Regions from separate parts of the Psychrobacillus sp. FSL K6-1464 genome, predicted to be linked through region 2. Evidence: riboswitches for the same ligand, from Rfam matches in the RefSeq annotation. Region 2 holds a riboswitch; the other holds the start of a gene.
The links. A riboswitch is a leader RNA that binds a small molecule or an ion and turns the genes downstream of it on or off. The one in region 2 is predicted to bind lysine.
Positions count from the first base shown of each region.

Region 1: linked by a shared signal. The riboswitch ahead of MKX39_RS13225 (Na+/H+ antiporter NhaC family protein) and the one ahead of dapA (4-hydroxy-tetrahydrodipicolinate synthase) in region 2 are both predicted to bind lysine.

Region 1 is NZ_JBBOOP010000001.1:2,604,851-2,609,356, reverse strand. Features, by position in the region: gene MKX39_RS13240 (sulfite exporter TauE/SafE family protein) at 1-183, shown strand, start outside; gene MKX39_RS13235 (bifunctional metallophosphatase/5'-nucleotidase) at 217-1,590, shown strand; gene yunB (sporulation protein YunB) at 1,633-2,403, shown strand; lysine riboswitch at 2,452-2,634, shown strand; gene MKX39_RS13225 (Na+/H+ antiporter NhaC family protein) at 2,999-4,506, shown strand, end outside.
Region 2 is NZ_JBBOOP010000001.1:2,977,095-2,981,600, forward strand. Features, by position in the region: gene MKX39_RS15175 (LLM class flavin-dependent oxidoreductase) at 1-163, opposite strand, end outside; gene MKX39_RS15180 (DHH family phosphoesterase) at 393-1,580, opposite strand; lysine riboswitch at 1,891-2,070, shown strand; gene dapA (4-hydroxy-tetrahydrodipicolinate synthase) at 2,304-3,191, shown strand; gene MKX39_RS15190 (YehS family protein) at 3,498-4,010, opposite strand; gene phoU (phosphate signaling complex protein PhoU) at 4,146-4,506, opposite strand, start outside.

The DNA of each region.
Region 1 (4,506 bases), 370 kb from region 2:
ACACATATTTCATTAGGAAATGTACCGTGGTTGTATACGATTCCGGTTATACCTGCTGCCTATATCGGAGCTAAGATAGGAGCAAAGTTAAATAAAAAGTTGAACTCAGATACACTAGTTTTGGCTTTACGAATTGTACTTTTATTATTAGGTATACGATCGATTATAGAAGGACTATTTTAACGTAAAATATGTAATGGATAGGGTGGGCAAAGAATGAGAGAGACGATTTATATATTCCACACAAATGATTTGCATAGTCATCTAGAAAACTGGCCCGCTATTCAGCAATTTCTCTCAGATACTCGGAAGAACCTTGGTGACAAGGCTTCCTATTTAACATTAGATATTGGAGATCATCTAGATCGTTCGAATATATATACAGAGGGTACACTTGGAAAGGGAAATGTGCATCTTCTAAATGATGCCAAGTATGATTATGTAACGATAGGAAATAACGAAGGCATTACCCTAAGTCATGAAGAATTAGAAACGTTGTACATAGATGCTAATTTTGAAGTGATTGTCTCCAATTTCACGGAGTTAGGAGGAAATATTCCTTCTTGGGTATTACCCCACAAAATACATGTAACACCAACTGGTATACGGATTGGCATTGTTGCGGCAACTGCTGACTATGGTATTTACTATGAAAAATTGGGATGGCAAATTCAAGAGCCGATTACCCGACTGAAAGAGGTATGTAATACACTTCGTCCGCAAGTAGATGTTCTTATTTGTATGTCACATTTAGGGAAATCACTTGATGAAATACTATCTTTGGAAATACCACAAATTGATGTGATATTGGGTTCACATACACATCACACGTTTGAAAAAGGTAAAGTAATTGGGAACACGTTGCAAGCTGCTACCGGTAAATTCGGTATGAATGTCGGACTTGTCACGTTGGAATTTGATCATGTAGCAAAAGTTATCCAATCGAAGAAGGCAGTTTTATTTCCTACGGAAGCACTACCAGTTCCACTATATTCAAACGATTTACAGACTGCTTGGGAAAATGAAGGAATAGCGGAGATGTCTAATATTGCTTTTTATAATTCTTTTTTATTGAAGAAGGATTGGTTTAAGGAATCGGATCTATCCCGCTTTTTCGGAAAAGCACTTCTAGCTTTTACAAAAGCGGATTGTGCCATGTTTCCAGCGGGGATATTCTTAAAGGATCTTCAACAGGGGCCGATTACTGCAAGAGATCTACATCAATGTTTGCCTCATCCGATAAATCCTTGTGTTATTACATTAACCGGTGCAGAACTACTAGAAGTTATCCGAACAGGGAAAAATGAAAAATGGCCAACGCTTGAAGTAAAAGGGTTAGGGTTCAGAGGTAAATACCTTGGGGTCATATTATATGAACAGCTAATAGAGTTAGAAAGTGGTATAGTTCTAGTAAATGAATCTCCTATTGAACTAGAAAAAGTATATACATTGGCAACTTTAGATATGTTTACATTTGGTTACTTTTATCCGTCTTTAAAATTTGCTCCCAAACAGTATTTTATGCCAGAAATGATTCGAGATATTGTGAAATGGTATGGACAGCTTGAAAAAAGTGAATATGAGTCATGAAAATCCTCTTTCTTACATAAGTAGTAATTAGGGGGATTGTTTTTGTTCTATAGAAAGAAGAAAAAACGATTGACTTTCTTTACTAATCAGCGGAAATTAGCCATTTTTTTAGTTTGTTTTATGTTGTCAGTGGGAGGCCTCATCTATTATATTAATAAACAATTGACAGCTACCTATTTGGAATATGCAGAAGTACAAACAACAAAAATAGCATCCATGGTAATAAATAAAGCAATTAACTCAAGAATTTCAAATACGCTCGATGTAAATGACATAATCGAAGAGGTGCCATCAGACAGTACTACAATGGTAACAACTCGATTTAATACAGAAATTATAAATCGTATACTATCTGATACAAATCAGTTAGTTCAGTCTCATTTGGAGCAGGCTGAGCAGGGGAACTTTTCTAGCCTACCGTATTTAGATGACATCGAGTACGATAAACAAACGATGGAGGATCAGGGGGGAGTTGTATTCTTCGTTCCGATTGGGCAAGCGACGAATATCCCCATCATAGGTAACTTAGGCCCTAAAATTCCTATACGCTTTCACGTTATCGGAAATGTTCAATCGAATGTAGTTCCTTCTATTACTAAGTTTGGAATAAACAATGCTTATGTGGAGGTTAATATCCACATTACGGTAAATGTACAAATAATAGTTCCTCTGGCAAGTAAGATGAGTACGGTGGAACAGAGTATACCTGTGGCAATGGGAATCGTGCAAGGCCAGGTTCCTTACATTTACACAGGAGGAGACGGGGACGCTGCTCCATCAATTGAAGTACCATTGCCATTACCTGAAAAATAAAAATCCTTAAGAATATTGTTTTTACTGCTATACTAGTGGAAATGAATAAGAATAGGTAGAGGCCGCATAACAAAAGAGTAGTTTACAGGAGAATGACAACTGTGATTGTAAACGAAAGGAAGTTATGCCGAAATTAGATGTTGACCGTCAAGTCAAATCTAGTTGGGGTTATTTTGAACAAAAATAACACTGTCATTTATACATATGTATAAATGGAGAGCTACAAAGTATAAAATTTTCGCTTGAAATTTTATCTAAAAGCCAACCTATATTTATATTAGGTTGGCTTTTTTATATTCTAAGGCATAATGCACTTGTTCATTCATCTTCATTAGTGTCGTCAGCTCATAACTCATCGAGTCTTGGGGTATATAAGATGTAGATCATGCAGTCGTTGCGATAGGATGTCGCGAATTTAGACTGCCTACATTGGAGTAGGCGCATACGCATTTCATACTGTCTAGCTTCAGCGCCTAGCCCCTCGAGTCGTTTCAGTCTGACGGTTAAGGCAAAGTACGCCTTTACAGTCAGGCTTCCAACGCTAGTCGGGGCTTACATAGGCGCTTATGCATTTCATTATTAGGAGGAAATTATGATGGAAAATACGATTTTTTCAATTTTACCCCCATTACTAGCGATTGTAATGGTACTTGTTACGAAAAGAGTTTTACTATCACTAGGAGTCGGGATTGTTTCAGCGGCTTTGTTAGTAGAAAGCTTTTCGCCGATTGATTCATTGATCATTCTTTGGGATTCCTTTATCACGTCATTTTGGGATAATGGATTGAATATGTATAATATTTATATATTATTGTTTATATTGTTGCTTGGGGTGGTTACTGCGATTGTTAGTCTGTCAGGAGGAAGTACTGCATTTGCTGCATGGGCAGTTAAACGTATTAAAACAAATCGCGGATCTAAACTCCTTACAGCTTTTTTAGGTATTATTATTTTCGTAGACGATTATTTTAATGCACTTGCTGTAGGACAGATTGCTCGTCCAATTACTGACACTCATCGTGTTTCTCGTGCAAAGCTAGCTTATTTTATCGATTCTACATCTGCACCTGTTTGTGTAGTTTCTCCCGTTTCTAGCTGGGGTGCATTTCTAATAAGTCAGCTAGGTGTTATCTTTGCTACTCATGCCGTAACAGACTACACTCCACTGCAAGCGTTTATGTTAATGGCACCGATGAATTTCTATGTCATTGCTGCGCTTGCAATGGTATTTTTTACAGCATGGACAGACAATGATTTAGGTGAGATGAAAAAACATGAAACACTTGCAAGAGAAACTGGTGTCCTTTTTGATCCAAATAAATCAAATCCAGGTGATTTACAAGGTAATTTCCCGGAAAATAATTTTGGTAAAGTAAAGGATCTAATCCTTCCGATTGTATCATTAATAGTAGTAACTCTTTTTGCAATGTTTTGGACAGGCTATCAGGCTTCAGGAAAAGTAATGGACATATTTGTTATTTTTGAAAATACAGATGTTCCGCTCTCTCTATTTATAGGTGGGATGGTATCGAGTATTTTAGCTGTACTATTGTATACGCGTCAATTCAAGAAAAACAAAGATGCTAATTTGGGCTTACTGGGGAAAGGAATTATTTCTGGTATAAATTCAATGTTACCTGCTATTTGCATTTTAATATTTGCTTGGTCCCTTTCATTTTTAATAACAGCTTTAGGAACTGGTGAGTATTTAGCTCATCTCGTTACAGATAATAATATTCCGGCAGGGGTTATTCCAGTCTTACTGTTTGTTTTAACAGCTTTTATGGCTTTCGCAACTGGATCTTCGTGGGGATCATTTGGGATACTATTACCAATTGGTGCAAGTATCATCATGGTAGTAGAGCCAGAGTTATTACTCCCTGTTTTAGCGGCCGTTTTAGCGGGAGCTGTTTTTGGAGACCATTGTTCGCCTATTTCAGACACTACAATTATGTCAGCGACTGGTGCAGGAGTTAATGTAATCGATCACGTAATGACTCAGTTACCATATGCCATTATTAGTGCAGTCATTGCTGCAATTGGCTATTTAGTATTAGGTCTTACAGGTTCTGTTATGTTTGGCTTTATAACAGTAGTGGTCAT
Region 2 (4,506 bases):
AATCCTTGCGATGATGTTCTCCTACACCGAATACATCTAGCCCAACTTCATCTGCTAATACTATTTCTTCCACAACCTCACGAATACGCTCCGCATGGCTAATGACTTTTCCAGTTTTTACATCTGGAGTGGTTTCCACAAACGTTGTTATACCAATTTCCACTAATATTCCCCCAATCATTATTGCGTTCAATTGTTTATATAAGGATGCTTTCGGCCTTAATGATACCTTATTATCCTATTTATATTCAATTTATCAGTTTCATTGGAGAAAGAGGTTTTTGGAAAGATATTCTGTTTCACGGGTAAAAATAACTCGAGAACGAGTATGTTAGAACCATCCGCTAGTATTCAGTAGAGTGAACGCCAGTAAAACTCAGTAACCACTGTCTTCATGCGTCCTCTCTCTTCTTCACTTCACTCATTAAATAGTCGACAAACAGATCATCCCTTACTAAAGCTGCCTCATAGTTTCTCTTTAAGAAACGCTCGCCATCTTCAAAGCTTGTAAAGGTTTCTTCTAATTCGATTTTATTTTTTTCGAGAATCCAATCTTGATCATTTTTAGAATATAAGATGAACGTGTCATTATTCCTATTTTTATAAAACGAACCGAAAGCCGATTGTTTCAAATTATACTGATTTCTTTTTGCATCTTCTGGTATTGAGGACAGATGGAAAGTGTCCAAAACAAATAACTTATATGCTTCCTCCGTTAAAGTACATCCTGATGCTTTTTGATGTCCTCCGCCGCCGAACTGTCCAGCAACTTCAGAAACATCGACATGATCATAAATTGTACGAAGAGAAATTCTTTTTCCTCCCATGATTACAATTGCGATGTAATCGAGATGTGGAAACTCTTTGCCAAGTTCATTACCTAACTCCGAATGATACGTTTCTGCATAGACCACCCCAGCAATATGGTCTCCCACTTTTGCCTGTACAATCTCTCTTTTCTTGCGACGAATATAGCGATCAATCTTCTCAGATTCCATTTTCAATATTTTCTTTTCAAATTCATCAAAATCAAAATGGTCACTCGTACGAAGTCGTTCCATTATTTTTTCTTCAAATTCTTCCATAGATATTAAATAGAACAATGAGTTTAGGGAATGTGCCTGATGATTCCCGTTCTTTTCCCATTCCCATGTATCATACTGTCTAACTAATTCTACAAATTCTGTTACTGCAGCAGTTGGTTCCAATAATTTGTTGGATACAAGATACTCATATAATAAGGATGTGGCAGAAGTTAATTTGCCTTCCTGATCTTCCACTAATATATATCCCCATTCATAATCATTAAAGTGCAACGCTGATTTATGATGATCGATTAGTTGTACCTTCCCATTTGCATTGTAAAAATCATTTAATCTTTTTTCATTATCCCCGTTCGGCGTCAAATCCGTTACGAATAAAAATGTATCAGGTTCATCATTTTCTAAAAAATATTCAATCTCCCGATTAAGAGATGAAATCGAATTATAGCGCACCTTTACATTCTCACCAAATGCTAGCTTTGCTAAAATACCACATCCGACACCATCTAAATCATTATGGGACAATAATTTATACATTCTCTTCACCTCTTATATAGTATGGTTTTTACATACGAAACTTATTAATAAACTAATTTAAAAGTTATTTGGGTCAATTTCAAATTACTTATATCAATATAAAATTGGACTCCGTTGATTGTAGCGCAAGGTGGCGACTCCAGTGACGAGGAGTGAAGCCATATCCGCGGAAAGCGTGCACCTGGAGTGAAGATCAACTTTGACGGATTTTACTACTTAATATTTATTTTACAGGTAAACTGTTGCAATAGTATTAAAAGTCATGTATTATTTTAATAATTAAATATTCTCTTATTTCAATTATATTTGAAGTAAGGATAGAGGCGCAAAAACCATTAGTACACAATTAGAGGATAATGAGATCCTAGGACATTTGTGGAAAGGGGAATTTGCCGAAGTCGATAGAATCTCATTTTTCTTGAAGCTGGTTCAGCTGTTGAATAAACACTGAATTGTCATATAGGAGACTATATGGAGGGCTATCTTACGCACAGAAATATTACTCTATTTCTACTGCAACAACGAGCCCTCGTTGTTGCTTTTTCGCGTTTACTTAACTTGACTACCAAACAAATCTCAAGTTAAGCCTCCGGTGGATGTCACAGACTTTGGGGTTAATTGCGCTAGCGCAATTCAAAATCTGGACGCAATTACACCGAAGTGTAATTGATGAAGCCCTTCTCCCTGAATTTTTAATAATAAATTATAGGATGTGGAGAAGTTATGAATTTCGGACAAATATTAACGGCTATGGTTACTCCTTTTGATCATAATGAGGATATAGATTTTCCAGCTACAAGAAACTTAATAAATTACTTAATCTCCAATGGAACACAAGGTTTGGTTGTGTCTGGAACAACCGGAGAGTCTCCGACGTTAACTGATGAAGAAAAAGTACAGCTGTTTAAATTTACAGTTGAAGTTGTGAATGGTAGAGTGCCAGTTATTGCTGGAACCGGCTCATATAGCACAAAAGCTTCTATCAATTTAACAAAACAGGCTACTGATGCTGGTGTCGATGGTATTATGCTTGTTGTTCCTTATTATAACAAACCATCTCAAGAAGGCTTGTACCAACACTTCCAAACAATTGCTGCAACAACATCATTGCCGATTATGCTATACAATATTCCAGGTCGAAGCGTGGTCAACATGTCATTAGATACTGTCATCCGACTTTCTGAGATTCCGAATATCGTTGCTATCAAAGAAGCGGGCGGCAATTTGGACACTATGTCTGAGATTATTAGTAATACTCGTGAGGACTTTTCGCTGTATAGTGGTGATGACGGTTTAACAATTCCGGTACTATCAATTGGTGGAACGGGTGTTATTTCTGTAGCCTCGCATATTATAGGAAATGAAATGCAAGCAATGATCGCAAAGTTCAATAATGGCCATGTAAGAGAAGCTGCAATGGATCATCGCAGACTATTGCCTGTCATGAAAGCATTATTTGCAGCTCCAAATCCTACACCTGTTAAAACAGCATTGAATTTAAAAGGTGTTCCAGTGGGTGGAGTTCGCCTACCTATGGTTCCTTTAAATGCTGAGGAGCATACTACTTTAAAGGAAGTATTAACTACACTACCAGAAGGCGTAAAGTCTTAAAAAGAGCGAATTCCAACTACTGGAATTCGCTCTTTTACCTTTAATTCGTGGTCATGAAAGATCATATACTCGCGGTCGATGGGTGAATACTCGCTATCGACCAATGCTTACTCGCGGAGAAGAATGGAATACTCGCGCTCCCTCTCTGATTACTCGCGGACTGCCATGATTTACTGCCGCAACAGGATATATTTCCACTTCTAATCATCCTTTCAGGATGTTGAGGAATGAAATGAATTGCACCATTTCTTATGACTAAACTAAAAAGAGCGAATTCCAACTGCTGGAATTCGCTCTTTTTTTAATTTAACTTCTATATTTAACCGCTAAGCCTTTAAGGAATTTGCGCGCAAAATTGTCTCCGCATTCTTTATAATTACGATGACCTGGTTTTCGTAAAATAGCTCCAAGCTCACCTTTTGAAACTACAATACCACCATCATGCAACACATCTAGCATATCTTCTGTTGTTAATTGTAGAGCTACTTTAAGCTTTTTCAACAGCATATTATTCACGTGATCCTTCTGCTGTACAACTGGCTCCGTATCTGCTGGCTGTTCCGGTTTTGGATCCTGCTTGCCTCTTTTATGTGTGATTAATCCATTCAAAAACGATTCTAACATTTTATTATTACACTTGATGTGGTTTTCATCCTCTACTACTTCTTCCTCTTCACTTTCCTCTTTTGCTTTGGTAAGAATTTTGAGAACTTCCTCTTTAGTTACTTCCACACCACCAAGTTTAAATACCTCTACCATATCCTTATTCTTTATATCAAGGGCATATCTCAATCTGATTAATATATCATTATTCTCCATTTATAAACCTCCCAATGTCCGCATAAGTAGATATCATACGGAACTAATCATTACTAGAATAGCACAATGTGAGCTAGTATAAAAAAAACTGGAAGAGAAATTTTTCATTTTCTCCACCAGTTTGATTTCATTTGCCTATGAATTGAAATCATATATTTGACCTTTTATCAAATAAGCTGTGCTTTCAGCGATATTCGTAATATGGTCTGCTGTTCTCTCTAAAAAGCGATTAACAAATAATAATTGTACAAGCTGACTTGTTTCTTCTGGATGTTCACTTAGATAAGCAGTAAGTTTTTTATATGTCTCTCTACTATATTGATCTACATTGTCCTCTAAATCTCCCACTTCTTTAGCAAGCAGGATATTTTCCTCTAAGAATGATTGTAATGCTTTTCGAAGCATTTCGATCGATATATCTTTCATCTTTTCTAGATGGGTAATATCTAGTAAAGATTCAGGATTGCCAATTTTAATCGTTGCTTTTGCTATATTT